DNA from 3 places in the Rahnella sp. BCC 1045 genome. Region 3 is predicted to be linked to each of the others. Evidence: predicted binding sites of a transcription regulator. Region 3 holds the regulator's gene; each other region holds the start of a gene.

Region 1 (4,245 bases), on a different contig from region 3:
GCTGGTCAGCGCTGTTCCGCCCTGCGCGTGCTGTGTATTCAGGACGACGTCGCCGACCATACGCTGCAAATGCTGCGCGGCGCGATGGCCGAGTGCCGCATGGGCAACCCTGAACGGTTGTGTACCGATATCGGGCCGGTGATCGACGCCGAAGCCAAAGCCGGTATCGAGAAACACATCGATGCCATGCGCGCCAAAGGCCGCACGGTGTATCAGGCCACGCAGGAATTTGCCGCCGATCAGCAGGAATGGACGCGCGGAACCTTCATCAAACCGACGCTTATCGAGCTGGAAAGCTTCGATGAAATGAAGAAAGAAATCTTCGGCCCGGTACTCCATGTGGTGCGTTATGCCCGTCAGGATCTGGATAAGCTGATCGGTCAGATTAATGCCGCCGGTTACGGCCTGACGCTGGGGATCCATACCCGCATCGACGAAACCATCCACCGCGTGACGCAGCAGGCGCACGTCGGCAACATGTACGTGAACCGCAACATGGTCGGCGCTGTCGTGGGTGTGCAGCCGTTTGGCGGTGAAGGCTTATCCGGAACCGGCCCGAAAGCCGGTGGTCCGCTGTACCTGTACCGCCTGCTGAGCAGCCGCCCGCAGGACGCCGTGCAGCAAACGTTATTGCGTCAGGATCGCGAACTGCCGCTGGACACGTCTGTACGCGAAGCGTTACTGGCACCGCACCGCGCGTTGCAACAATGGGCGACGGAGCAGAAACATCGCGAAGACCTGATTGCCGTGTGCGAGCGCTTCGCACAAACCAGTCAGGGCGGCACTTTGCGTACCCTGCCGGGGCCAACCGGGGAACGTAACACTTACGCATTATTGCCGCGTGAGCGCGTTCTGGCGTTGTCAGACAATCAGGATGATGCGCTGACCCAGCTCGCCGCCGTCACCGCGACCGGTTGCCGTATTCTCTGGCCGGATGCGCCGTTACAGCGCGAACTGTTCAGCCAGTTACCGGAAGCGGTACAGGAACGTGTCGATTTCGCCAAAGACTGGCAGAACGAGGCACCGGTATTTGACGCGGTGATTTATCACGGCGACGCCGATCAGCTCCGCGAACTTTGTCAGCTTATCGCCAAGCGCCCTGGCGCGATTATTTCAGTACAAGGGTTTGCGCGCGGCGAAGATAACATCCTGCTGGAGCGTCTGTTGCATGAGCGTTCACTGAGTGTGAATACCGCGGCAGCGGGCGGGAATGCGAGTCTGATGACAATCGGGTGATAGATTGCAGAAGCCGCTGCAATTGGGCGGCTTTTCACTTGCAGTGAGGCACCAGGACTCTGACCGGGGAAGTTTCGGTTTTTCAATAACTGTGTTCACTTAACCTGCTGCGTCGAAACCGACCAAAGAGGCCCAGGACGGGGCCTCTTTGGAATCTCCGCGTCTTTCTAACAGCGCTATCGCTCGCTGGCTATGTTTCAGTAACACCCGTTATTGCCGCAAACGTTGCCGCTGCGCGGTGCTCTCATTTCAGGCTCGAACCGGCTCGGAAAAAGACTCTCGCTGTTTCTCACCGTTCATTCGACGTCGTTTTGAAAGCGGCCAATGGCTATGTAATTCGGAAGATAGATGCATGCTGATTTTGAATTGAAAAAGCCTCCAGCCGCTTTCGGAAAGCTTGCCGAGCGAAGTGTTTCGAGACCTGTGGCTCGAAACCGAGTGAGGGTACCGCGTAGCGGCAAGTTTTCGCGGCAATAGCGCTGGCCCCTGAAACATAGCCAGCGAGCGATAGCGCGCTGTTAGCAAGACGCGGAGATTCCAAAGAGGCCCCCTCCTGGGCCTCTTTGGTCGGTTTCGACGCAGCAGGTTAAGTGAACACAGTTATTGAAAAACCGAAACTTTCCCGGTCATAGTTACAGCCCCTCACTGCAAGTGAAAAACCGAAACTTCCCCGGTCATAGTCCCAGCCCCTCACTGCAAGTAAAAAAACCGAAACTTTCCTGGTCCTGTAACCGAAAGCCGCCATGTGCGCGGCTTCTGCACAAGGAAACACCTCGATCATATTCGAACTGCCTATCAGCAGACTGAATTGTCATTAAAACGTCATAACTCTGACTTAACCTACCGGTAACAAAATACAACAATCTGTGTTTTTTTATTTCTGACGGTTTATCAAAAGGAGTTTTGACCATGCAACAACCCCTCTCCCTGCTTGCCCGCGCACTCTCTGCCGCCCTGCTGGTTTCCACATCCGCCAGCGCTTTCGCCGCTGAGCCGGACGCCCTGACAGACCGCGCAGCAAAAGGCGTGCTGACTGAACCGGGTGGCGCTCGTCGTCTGAGCGGTGACCAGACGGCAGCGCTGAAAGCTTCGCTTTCGGATAAAACGGTGAAGAACGTAATCCTGCTGATTGGCGACGGAATGGGCGATTCTGAAATCACTTCCGCACGAAATTATGCAGAAGGCGCAGGCGGTTATTTCAAAGGCATCGATGCCCTGCCGCTGACCGGTCAGTACACGCATTATTCTCTGGATAAAAAGACACAGAAACCAAGCTATGTGACGGATTCCGCCGCCTCAGCCACCGCCTGGACGACCGGCGTAAAAAGCTATAACGGCGCGATCGGGGTGGACGTAAACGGTAAAGATCACCAGACCATTCTCGAGATCGCCAAAGCCGCAGGCAAAGCGACCGGCAACGTCTCGACGGCAGAATTGCAGGACGCCACGCCAGCCGCCCAAATCGCGCATGTCACGTCCCGTAAATGCTATGGCCCGGAAGAAACGGCCGAAAAATGCGCCAGCAACGCGCTGGAAAATGGCGGACGCGGTTCCATCACTGAACAGCTGTTGCAGGCACGCGCCGACGTCACGCTGGGCGGCGGCAAAAAATCCTTCAGTCAGTTGGCGAAAGCCGGCGAATTCAGCGGTAAATCCCTGAAAGACCAGGCGCTGGCGCAGGGTTATGTGTGGGTAGAAAACGCCGACCAGTTGAACGCTATCACACAGGCCGACCAGAAAAAACCGCTGCTGGGCTTATTCGCCGACGGCAACATGCCGGTACGCTGGCAGGGTCCGAAAGCCACGTATCACGGCAATATCGATAAACCTGCCGTCACCTGCGAAGCCAATCCGCAGCGCACCGCAGAGATACCGACGCTGGCGGCGATGACCGGAAAAGCGATCGACCTGCTGAAAACCAATCAAAACGGCTTCTTCCTGCAAGTCGAAGGTGCGTCGATTGATAAGCAAGATCACGCTGCCAACCCTTGCGGTCAGTTTGGTGAGACGGTAGATCTGGATGAAGCGGTGCAGAAAGCCCTTGAATTTGCCCGTCAGGATGGCAATACGCTGGTGATTGTGACCGCCGATCACGCGCATTCCAGCCAGATTATTGAAGCCGACGCCAAAGCCCCCGGCCTCACGCAAACGCTGACCACCAAAGATGGCGCGCCGATGACCATCAGTTACGGGAATTCCGAGGATGACTCGCAGGGTCACACCGGGACTCAGTTGCGGATCGCCGCGTTCGGGCCACACGCCGCGAACGTCGTCGGGCTGACCGACCAGACGGATTTGTTCTATACCATGCGGGAAGCAATGAATATTAAATAAGCAGGAGGCCGCTGCTTTGGCGGCTCAAAGCCATTGTGTAGGATTGCCATCCAACGTGGCATCAGGTTTTAACTGGATCGAGAAAGTTTCGGTTTTTCAATTGCAGTGATCGCTCAGCGGCTACCGCCGAAACCGAAATTTACCCGGTCAGCTGTCAGCCCTCACTGCAAGTGAGAAACCTAAATCTTCCCGATCCAGTGACTGAAAGCCGCCTTGTGCAGCGGCTTGTGCACAAAACTGAATCTAGTGCGCCAGAAACTTCTCAAGGAACTGTTTCGTCCTCGCATGCTGCGGGTTCGAGAATAGCGCCTTCGCAGGCCCCTGCTCTACGATCTTCCCCTGATCCATAAAGATCGCTCTGTCCGCAACATCGCGCGCAAAGCTCATCTCGTGGGTCACGATGACCATGGTGCGGTGCTCGAGCGCCAGCGCGCGGATGGTGTTGAGCACTTCGCCGACCAGTTCCGGGTCGAGGGCAGAGGTCGGTTCGTCGAACAGGATCACTTCCGGGCTCATCGCCAGCGCGCGGGCAATCGCTACGCGTTGTTGCTGACCGCCGGAAAGGCGACGCGGGTAAGCGTTTTCCTTGCCGCTTAATCCGACTTTTTCCAGCAGCTGACGCGCCGTCGCGATGGCTTTCGCCTTCGGTTCGCCCTTCACAATCACCGGGCCTTC
Region 2 (4,245 bases), on a different contig from region 3:
TTTCGCCATACCCGGTTGCACGCACAGTTGGCCGTAAAGCGCCGCCTGCTGGTCACCGGCAATACCGGCGATTGGAATACGCGTACCGCCTTTACCACCAATGTTGGTCTGGCCGTAAATTTCAGAGGAAGGACGGACTTCCGGCAGCATTTCACGCGGAATATCCAGCGCTTCGAGCATGCGTTCATCCCACTTCAAATCACGGATATTGAACAGCATGGTACGTGATGCGTTGGTGTAATCCGTCACGTGAACGCGTCCCTGAGTCATTTTCCAGACCAGCCAGGTATCCACAGTCCCGAACAGCAGTTCGCCGCGTTTAGCACGTTCACGGGAGCCTTCAACGTTATCGAGGATCCATTTCAGTTTGGTGCCGGAGAAGTACGGGTCAACAACCAGGCCGGTGTTGTGACGGATGTACTCTTCCATCCCGTCTTTTTTCAGCTTTTCGCAGATATCAGCAGTACGACGGCATTGCCACACAATCGCGTTATAAATCGGCTTGCCGGTTTCTTTTTCCCACACGATGGTGGTTTCACGCTGGTTGGTGATACCGATACCGGCGATTTGATCGGAATTGATGTCGGCTTTAGCCAGCACTTCAACCAGTACCGAGCTTTGCGATGACCAGATTTCCATCGGATCGTGCTCAACCCAGCCAGATTTAGGGTAGATCTGGGTAAATTCACGCTGAGAAACGCTGATGATGTTGGCATCGTGATCCAGCACTACTGCGCGTGAGCTGGTCGTACCCTGATCGAGTGCGACAATGTATTTTTTTTCGTGAGTCGTATCTGCTGACATAATTTTCATCCTGCAAATGAGTAAGCTGTGGAACCGTTTAGCCGATCAGGCCTTACGCTGTTTGGTTGGCTGTGACGCTTTGTCAGCCGCTGTTTCGTTAATCTGGTGTGGCAGGTGACGACTAATCAATGCTTTATAGCCGACCGCACCCAGACACGCACCCAGCAGTGGGCCAAAAATCGGTACCAGGAAGTAAGGGATATCTCGGGCGCCGGTGAAGGCCACTTTGCCCCAGCCTGCGAAGTAAGCGAACAGTTTCGGTCCGAAATCACGCGCCGGGTTCAGTGCGAATCCGGTCAGTGGCCCCATGGATGCACCGATAACTGCAATCAGAATACCGATCAGCAGCGGAGCCAGCGGGCCACGTGGCAGGCCGTTGCCGTCATCGGTCAGGCCGAGGATCAGCGACATCAGAACGGCGGTGATCACGGTTTCAACCAGGAACGCCTGCAATACGCTGATGTGCGGGTTTGGATACGTCGAGAAGATACCGGCAAGGCTCAGACTGTCTACGCTGCCGCGTACCATGTTGTGAGTTTGCTCGAAATCGTAGAACAGATTGTAGTAAAGGCCGTAAACCAGCGCGGCGGCACAGAAGGCGCCTGCGACCTGCGCGATGATGTAAGGCAGAACTTTGCGTCCTTCAAAGTTTGCAAACAAACATAGCGCGACGGTGACAGCCGGGTTCAGGTGTGCGCCTGAGATCGCCGCAGTCAGGTAAATGGCCATGGCCACACCGAAACCCCAGACGATACTGATTTCCCACTGGCCAAAGGATGCTCCGGCAAGCTTCAATGCAGCAACACAGCCTGCACCGAAGAAAATGATAAGCCCGGTACCCAGAAACTCAGCGATGCACTGACCTTTTAATGTGGAACTCATGGTTTGGCTCATAGTTTGATCCTGCTAAGGATGATGTTAATGATTGGTTATAGTTTTTCTGTTATGTCGTACGTGAACGTAATCGGATTTTGACGTTCATCATTAAATGAGAACGTAATGTGAATTTATCGTTAACGAGCATAAACGAGAAATAGCGAAATCAAATTTTGTGTGTCGTGTCATAAAAATGAGCGATTTCGCGTATTCGCAGGCCATCACGCGCGGGAAAAAGGCCACGATTTAACAATTTTTGGGCCGCGTCGGTTGAAACGAACATAACAACAGGCCTGATAAGGTTATTCGGTATTAACGGGGATTTCTGGTGAGTGACGCTGCTTTTTAAGCATTTCCTGATACCCGGCGCCGTAAAATTGCAACAGACTGCGTGCAGGAAGGGGTTCTTGCTAGACAGGGCAAAGCTGGCTACATACAATCACCCGGTAAGACACCCGCTGGTTTTACAAGACTTTGGCGCAATTCAGACCCGGATTTGGTTTGTATTCGTTATCAAAATCGACGGAGTGCAGGAATTCTTGAGCCGTGTCCGGATGATGCGGCAGAACATAAGATGTGCGCCTTGCGAACATAAGGGGACCGAAAAATGTCATTTGAAGTATTTGAGAAATTAGAAGCTAAAGTTCAGCAAGCGATCGATACCATTACTCTTTTGCAGATGGAAATCGAAGAACTGAAAGAACAAAACAATACCCTGTCTCAGGAAGTTCAGCAGGCGAGTGGTAATCATGAATCGCTGGTGCGTGAAAATGCACAGTTGAAAGAAGAACAGCACGTGTGGCAGGACCGTCTGCGTGCATTGCTGGGAAAAATGGAAGAAGTCTGATGACTTCGGCCTGAAAATAAAAAAGGACGCCACGGCGTCCTTTTTTGTTGCTGAAAGCGCAAGGTTATTCGATGTCGAGCGGGTCTTCTGACAGCACGATACCGGTGTTGTCGGCATAAAGATGGTCACCGGAGAAGAAGGTGACACCGCCGAAATTGACACGAATGTCGCTTTCGCCAATCCCTTCACTGCCTGCGCCCGCCGGAATCGCTGCCATCGCCTGAATGCCGATATCCAGTTCTTCCAGATCGTCTACCTGACGAACTGCACCGTAAATCACAATCCCTTCCCATTCGTTTTGCAACGCCAGGCGTGCCAGACCGGCATCAAGCAATGCGCGACGAACGGAGCCACCGCCATCGACCAGCAGTACGCGACCACGGCCATTTTCTTCCAGCAAGTCATAAAGCAAGCCATTGTCTTCGAAACACTTCACTGTCGTGATTTGCCCGCCAAATGAAGTACGGCCACCAAAGTTGGAGAACAGGGGTTCGACGACATTCACTTCTTCATGGTAGATGTCGCAAAGTTCGGAAGTATCGTATTTCATAGGATTTCATCTGGTTGCTGCATGAGTGTTCAGTATATCCCTTTCGGACGGATGTTGGCAAAATCATCAATTGTTAAATGTGAAAAGCGGCTCGATAAACGCACATCAGGCCACTTTTATTCAATTGAGTAACAGACCCACCGCAAACAACACGTTAGTCAGTAACGCCGTTTTCACCATATGTTCGAGCAGCGGACGCACTTCCAAAGATGTTTTGGACTTTCTTACGCGGATGACGTGAGTCACCAGCATCGGTACGGCCAGAATAAATAACCAGCCGGTCCAGTGGCGCAAATACACGGCGGAAAAAATGGCCAGGCACAGTGTGGCGGCGGCCAAAATAAACGTGTGATAATTGCGGGCATTCACTGGCCCGAGGCGAACCGCCAGCGTGTTTTTGCCGTTGGCGCGATCGGTTTCGATATCGCGCAAATTGTTGATATTCAGCACCGCCGTCGAGAGCAATCCCGTTGCGGTGGCTGGCAGCATCACAATCCAGTCAAAATATCCCGCCTGCAAATAGAATGTCCCGGCGACGCTTATCCAGCCAAAGAAAATCAAAACGGAAATATCACCCAGCCCCATATAACCGTAAGGGCGCGTGCCGACGGTATATGTGATGGCCGCGCCAATAGAGAGAAGGCCGAGGATCACAAAGCCCACGACATCACTCGGTTTGTGGCAGGCGACAGCGATAAGCGCGATACCGCACACGAGCGTCAGGGCGATGGTCAGGATAATCGCGCGCTTCATCTGTGCGGCGGTAATCATCCCTTTTTGCATCCCGCGCAACGGCCCGACGCGATCGGGCGTATCACTGCCTTTTTCGGCATCGCCATAATCATTGGCCAGATTAGACAGGATTTGAAGACAACCCGCCGTCAGCAACGCCAGCAGCGCGATGAGCGGATGGAAAACGCCTTGCAGGCTGGCAATCGCCGAACCCATGACAATTGAGGCAAAAGCCAGAGGCAGCGTTTTAGGACGCAGGCTTTCAAGCCATGCGCGGGCAGGCGTGGTCGGGGTGCAGGGAGTCATTGTGCTCATAGGTGATTTCGCTCAGGTGAACAGTCAGTCCGAAATCTAAAAAAAATCAGGGAGGCAAACGCCTCCCTGAAGATCACTTTCGGAACGTATGAGCAAATTATAAGATAAAACGGCTCAGATC
Region 3 (4,245 bases):
TACGCCGTTGAACTGGATCCCCTGAACCGCATCATAACCTTCCACCCCTTCCAGGCCTTCGAAGAAGTCAAAGTGCCACCACGCACGGCGGAACTCGCCATCCGTCACAACCTGCAGACCGGCTTCACGCTGCAAATCCACCACACGGCGGATTTCAGTGTCTTCCACCGCGCGCAGCTGTACTGCATTAATCTCACCGGCCTGAAACTGTTTGCGGGCTTCTTTGATCGCGGCCGGGCGCAGGAAACTGCCAACGACGTCAGCGCGGAACGGAGGGGTAGTACGTTGCATGAAAACTCCTTAAGGCATCACGCCCCTGGCGGAATGCGAATGATTTACAAAGTAAATAATTACATTGCGTTATTTATAGACATCTGGATGTCTAAACGGCTTTAAGGCCATACTGTCATGCAGCCTCTTCACTCACAACAGAGGAATTTTCATGGGACGTGAAATAAATTCATGATCATCAGGCAGAATCACGCCATAAATAGAAATGAAAAAGCCTGCTATCGGCTGATAACAGACTTTACGTAAATTGCTGAAATTAAGGTTTTACGGTGACCGGGGAGTCTGAACCCTGAGGAACAATCAATTTTGGTGCCAGCGTGAACATAAACCGCGTGCCGACGCCGACTTCGCTGAGAACTTCGAGTTTCGAATTATGGTGGCTGAGCGCATGTTTTACGATGGCGAGCCCCAGTCCGCTGCCGCCGGTCTGGCGTGAGCGCGCCTTATCCACACGGTAAAAACGTTCGGTCAGACGCGGTAAGTGCTGCGGCGCAATGCCCGGCCCGTTGTCACTTATCTGAAACTGCGCGCCATGTTGAATTTGCTGCCAGCTGACTTCAATCCGCGTGCCCGGCGGGGTGTGATTCACGGCGTTATACACCAGATTCGACACCGCACTGCGCAGCTGATCTTCATTGCCAAAGACTTTCAGCTTTTCGTTTACGCGAAACACCACTTCATGTTTCCCGCCGCTTAACGTCTGCACTTCCCGCTCAAGCATGCTGAGCATCACCGGAATATCGACCTTCTCGTGCATATCGATATTGGCGGATGCTTCGATTTTCGACAGGGTCAGAAGCTGCTTCACCAGCCCGTCCATGCGCCTCGTCTGCTCCTGCATCGTATCCAGCGCTTTGGTGCGGAACGGCTCTTCCAGCTTGGCGTCTTCCATCATTTCCAGATACCCCTGCAACACAGTGAGCGGCGTGCGAAGTTCATGGCTGACGTTGGCAAAGAAGTTACGTCGCGCGCCTTCGAGCTGACGCATTTGCGTGACGTCACGCGCCACCATCAGAAGCTGCCCCTCGGAATACGGCATCACGCGAAACTCGACGTAATGTTCATTATTGAGTTGCAGATTCAGGGCACGGCTGAAGTCACGGGTCTGGATCCAGGTGCGGAATTCCGGATAACGCAGCAGGTTAAAAATATGCTGGCCGTTATCTTCCGGCCAGCGGAAACCAAGCAGATCCTGCGCCAGTCCGTTACACCAGAAGATATTGCCTTCTTCCGTCGCCAGAACCACCGCATCCGGCAGCGATTCGGCACCGCTGCGGAAACGTTTGATCAACTGACCTAATTCACGACGACGTCGCCGGTTGCGCATCTGCATCTGGTTCAGCCCGTAAAACAGCGGTTCCCAGCTCCAGCGCCCGTTCGGCGGGGTGATGCTGCGGTCAAGCCACAGCCAGTGAGAGAGTTTAAGCTGATTGTAATAATTCCAGCCCAGCGCCGCGACCAGCGACGCAAAGAGGAGCCAGCCGAAATGGCCGACGAAAATTCCGAGGATCAGGGCTGGCAGACAAAAGAGAAAAAATTCGCCGGCCAGACGTTTCCATGACAAACGTTCTAACACACAGGTTCTCCGCTGTGGGGGACTCAATAACGCGTTGAGAAACGATATCCGGTACCACGAACAGTCTGGATCATTCTGTCATGTCCACTGGTTTCCAGCGCTTTACGCAAACGACGAATATGCACGTCTACCGTGCGATCTTCCACATAAACGTTAGTGCCCCACACGTTATTGAGCAACTGTTCTCTGCTGTAAACGCGTTCGGAATGGGTCATAAAGAAGTGTAACAACTTAAATTCGGTCGGCCCCATATCGAGCGCCTGCTCGTTGGCCATCACCCGGTGAGACGACGGATCCAGACTGAGCCCCTGCATGTCGATCACTTCTTCGACCGCCATTGGCGAAATCCGGCGCATCACCGCTTTAATACGGGCAACCAGTTCTTTTGGTGAAAACGGTTTAGTGATGTAATCATCGGCACCGACTTCCAGGCCGCGCACCCGATCTTCTTCTTCACCGCGAGCGGTCAGCATCATCACCGGAATTTCGCGGGTCAGTGCTTCACGTTTAAGGTGCTTAATAAACTGAATACCGGAACCGCCGGGTAGCATCCAGTCGAGCAGGATCAGTTCTGGGTAAGGTTCCACTAACTGGCCAATCGCTGAATCAAAATCTTCAGCTTCTACTGCCTGATATCCATTCTGTTCCAGTACAAAACACACCATTTCACGGATTGGAGCTTCGTCTTCAACCACCAATATACGTCTAGCCATCGTAGGTCCTGCCAATAGGTTAGCGATCTTTTATTTGATTGCGGGCGCCATTATGCGTCAGTTTTGTGACAGATTTATGAATGAAAATGATGGTTCATTTAAGGCAAATATGACAGATAAATTCCCGCCATCCTGCTGAAATTGGTCTGATTTATCGGGGACAGGTTCCCCCGCCGACGTTTATACTTTGCACCATTGTCGTCATACAGGGTTCACACGGGAGTCTCATGCGCCTGATCCACACCTCCGACTGGCACCTCGGCCAGTACTTTTTTACCAAAAGCCGCGCCGCTGAACATCAGGCATTTTTGCGCTGGCTGACCGGTCAGGTGCAGCAGCATCAGGTGGACGCCGTCATTGTCGCCGGGGACATCTTTGATACCGGTTCGCCGCCCAGTTACGCCCGCGAGTTGTACAACCGCTTCGTGGTGGAATTACAACAAACCGGCTGTCAGCTGGTGGTGCTGGCCGGGAATCACGATTCCGTCGCCACCCTCAATGAATCCCGCGAACTGCTTTCGTGCCTGAATACGCGGGTGATTGCCACCGTCGGTGAAGACCTCTCTGAACAGATTTTAGTGTTAAACCAGCGTGACGGAAAACCGGGCGCGGTGCTTTGTGCTATCCCGTTTTTACGTCCGCGCGATTTGCTCGCCAGTCAGGCCGGACAATCCGGCAGCGACAAACAGCTCGCGTTGCAGGAAGCCATTGCGGCGCATTATGACGCGCTATATCAGGCCGCACTGGCGAAGCGTCAGAAACTTGGTATGCCGTTGCCCATTATCGCTACCGGCCATCTGACCACCGTCGGCGTCAGCACGTCTGACTCCGTGCGCGACATCTATATAGGCACGCTCGACGCCTTCCCGGCCCAGGCATTTCCGCCGGTAGATTACGTGGCGCTCGGGCATATTCACCGCGCCCAGTGCGTCGCAAAAACCGAACATATCCGTTACAGCGGCTCGCCGATTGCCCTGAGTTTTGACGAACTGAGCAAAGCCAAAAGTGTGTACTTACTCAATTTCGACGGCGCAACGCTTAACGCCATCGACACGCTGGAAATCCCGGTTTTCCAGCCCATGCAGATCATCAAAGGTTCGCTGGCTGAAATCGAAAAACAGCTGGCGCAGTTTGCAGGCGGCGATATGCAAAAGCCGGTCTGGCTGGATATCGAAGTCGCCACGCAGGATTATCTCAGCGATATCCAGCGGCGTATTCAGACGCTGACCGCAGATTTGCCGGTGGAAGTCGTTCTGCTGCGCCGCAGCAAAGAACAGCGCATCCACAGTATTGAGCAGCAGGAAAAGGAAACGCTGAGCGAGCTGAGCGTCAGTGACGTGTTTGAACGACGTCTGGCGCTGGAACCGGATCCTGATGAGCCGCGTCAGGCGCGGATGCGCACGCTGTTTGCGCAGGTCGTTGAACAGATCACCAGCGGTCAGAATGCGGAGGACGGCGCACAATGAAAATTCTCAGCCTGCGATTAAAAAACCTGAACTCGCTGGAAGGCGAATGGAAAATCGACTTCACCGCTGAGCCGTTTGCCAGTAACGGTTTATTTGCCATCACCGGCCCGACCGGCGCGGGGAAAACCACCCTGCTCGACGCCATTTGTCTGGCGCTTTATCACCAGACACCGCGTCTGAACGTCACGCCGAGTCAGAA

The links. Region 3 encodes PhoB, which activates phosphate uptake and scavenging genes when phosphate is short. Its sites were predicted from a motif close to CTGTCATAAAACTGNCNNAT; they were not measured.
Region 1: phoA (alkaline phosphatase) is a predicted target of PhoB. The motif match lies at 2,045-2,064, and genes of this name have one in related genera.
Region 2: J1782_RS13305 (MIP/aquaporin family protein) is a predicted target of PhoB. The motif match lies at 1,863-1,882, and genes of this name have one in related genera.

Annotation. Positions count from the first base shown of each region.
Region 1 is NZ_JAFMOZ010000137.1:125,984-130,228, reverse strand. Features, by position in the region: gene putA (trifunctional transcriptional regulator/proline dehydrogenase/L-glutamate gamma-semialdehyde dehydrogenase) at 1-1,236, shown strand, start outside; gene phoA (alkaline phosphatase) at 2,146-3,570, shown strand; gene tcyN (L-cystine ABC transporter ATP-binding protein TcyN) at 3,814-4,245, opposite strand, start outside.
Region 2 is NZ_JAFMOZ010000127.1:79,140-83,384, forward strand. Features, by position in the region: gene glpK (glycerol kinase GlpK) at 1-804, opposite strand, end outside; gene J1782_RS13305 (MIP/aquaporin family protein) at 850-1,698, opposite strand; gene zapB (septal ring assembly protein ZapB) at 2,288-2,527, shown strand; gene rraA (ribonuclease E activity regulator RraA) at 2,592-3,077, opposite strand; gene J1782_RS13320 (1,4-dihydroxy-2-naphthoate polyprenyltransferase) at 3,198-4,124, opposite strand; gene hslU (HslU--HslV peptidase ATPase subunit) at 4,222-4,245, opposite strand, start outside.
Region 3 is NZ_JAFMOZ010000143.1:35,131-39,375, forward strand. Features, by position in the region: gene J1782_RS23345 (cobalamin-independent methionine synthase II family protein) at 1-291, opposite strand, end outside; gene phoR (phosphate regulon sensor histidine kinase PhoR) at 548-1,867, opposite strand; gene phoB (phosphate response regulator transcription factor PhoB) at 1,891-2,580, opposite strand; gene sbcD (exonuclease subunit SbcD) at 2,808-4,046, shown strand; gene sbcC (exonuclease subunit SbcC) at 4,043-4,245, shown strand, end outside.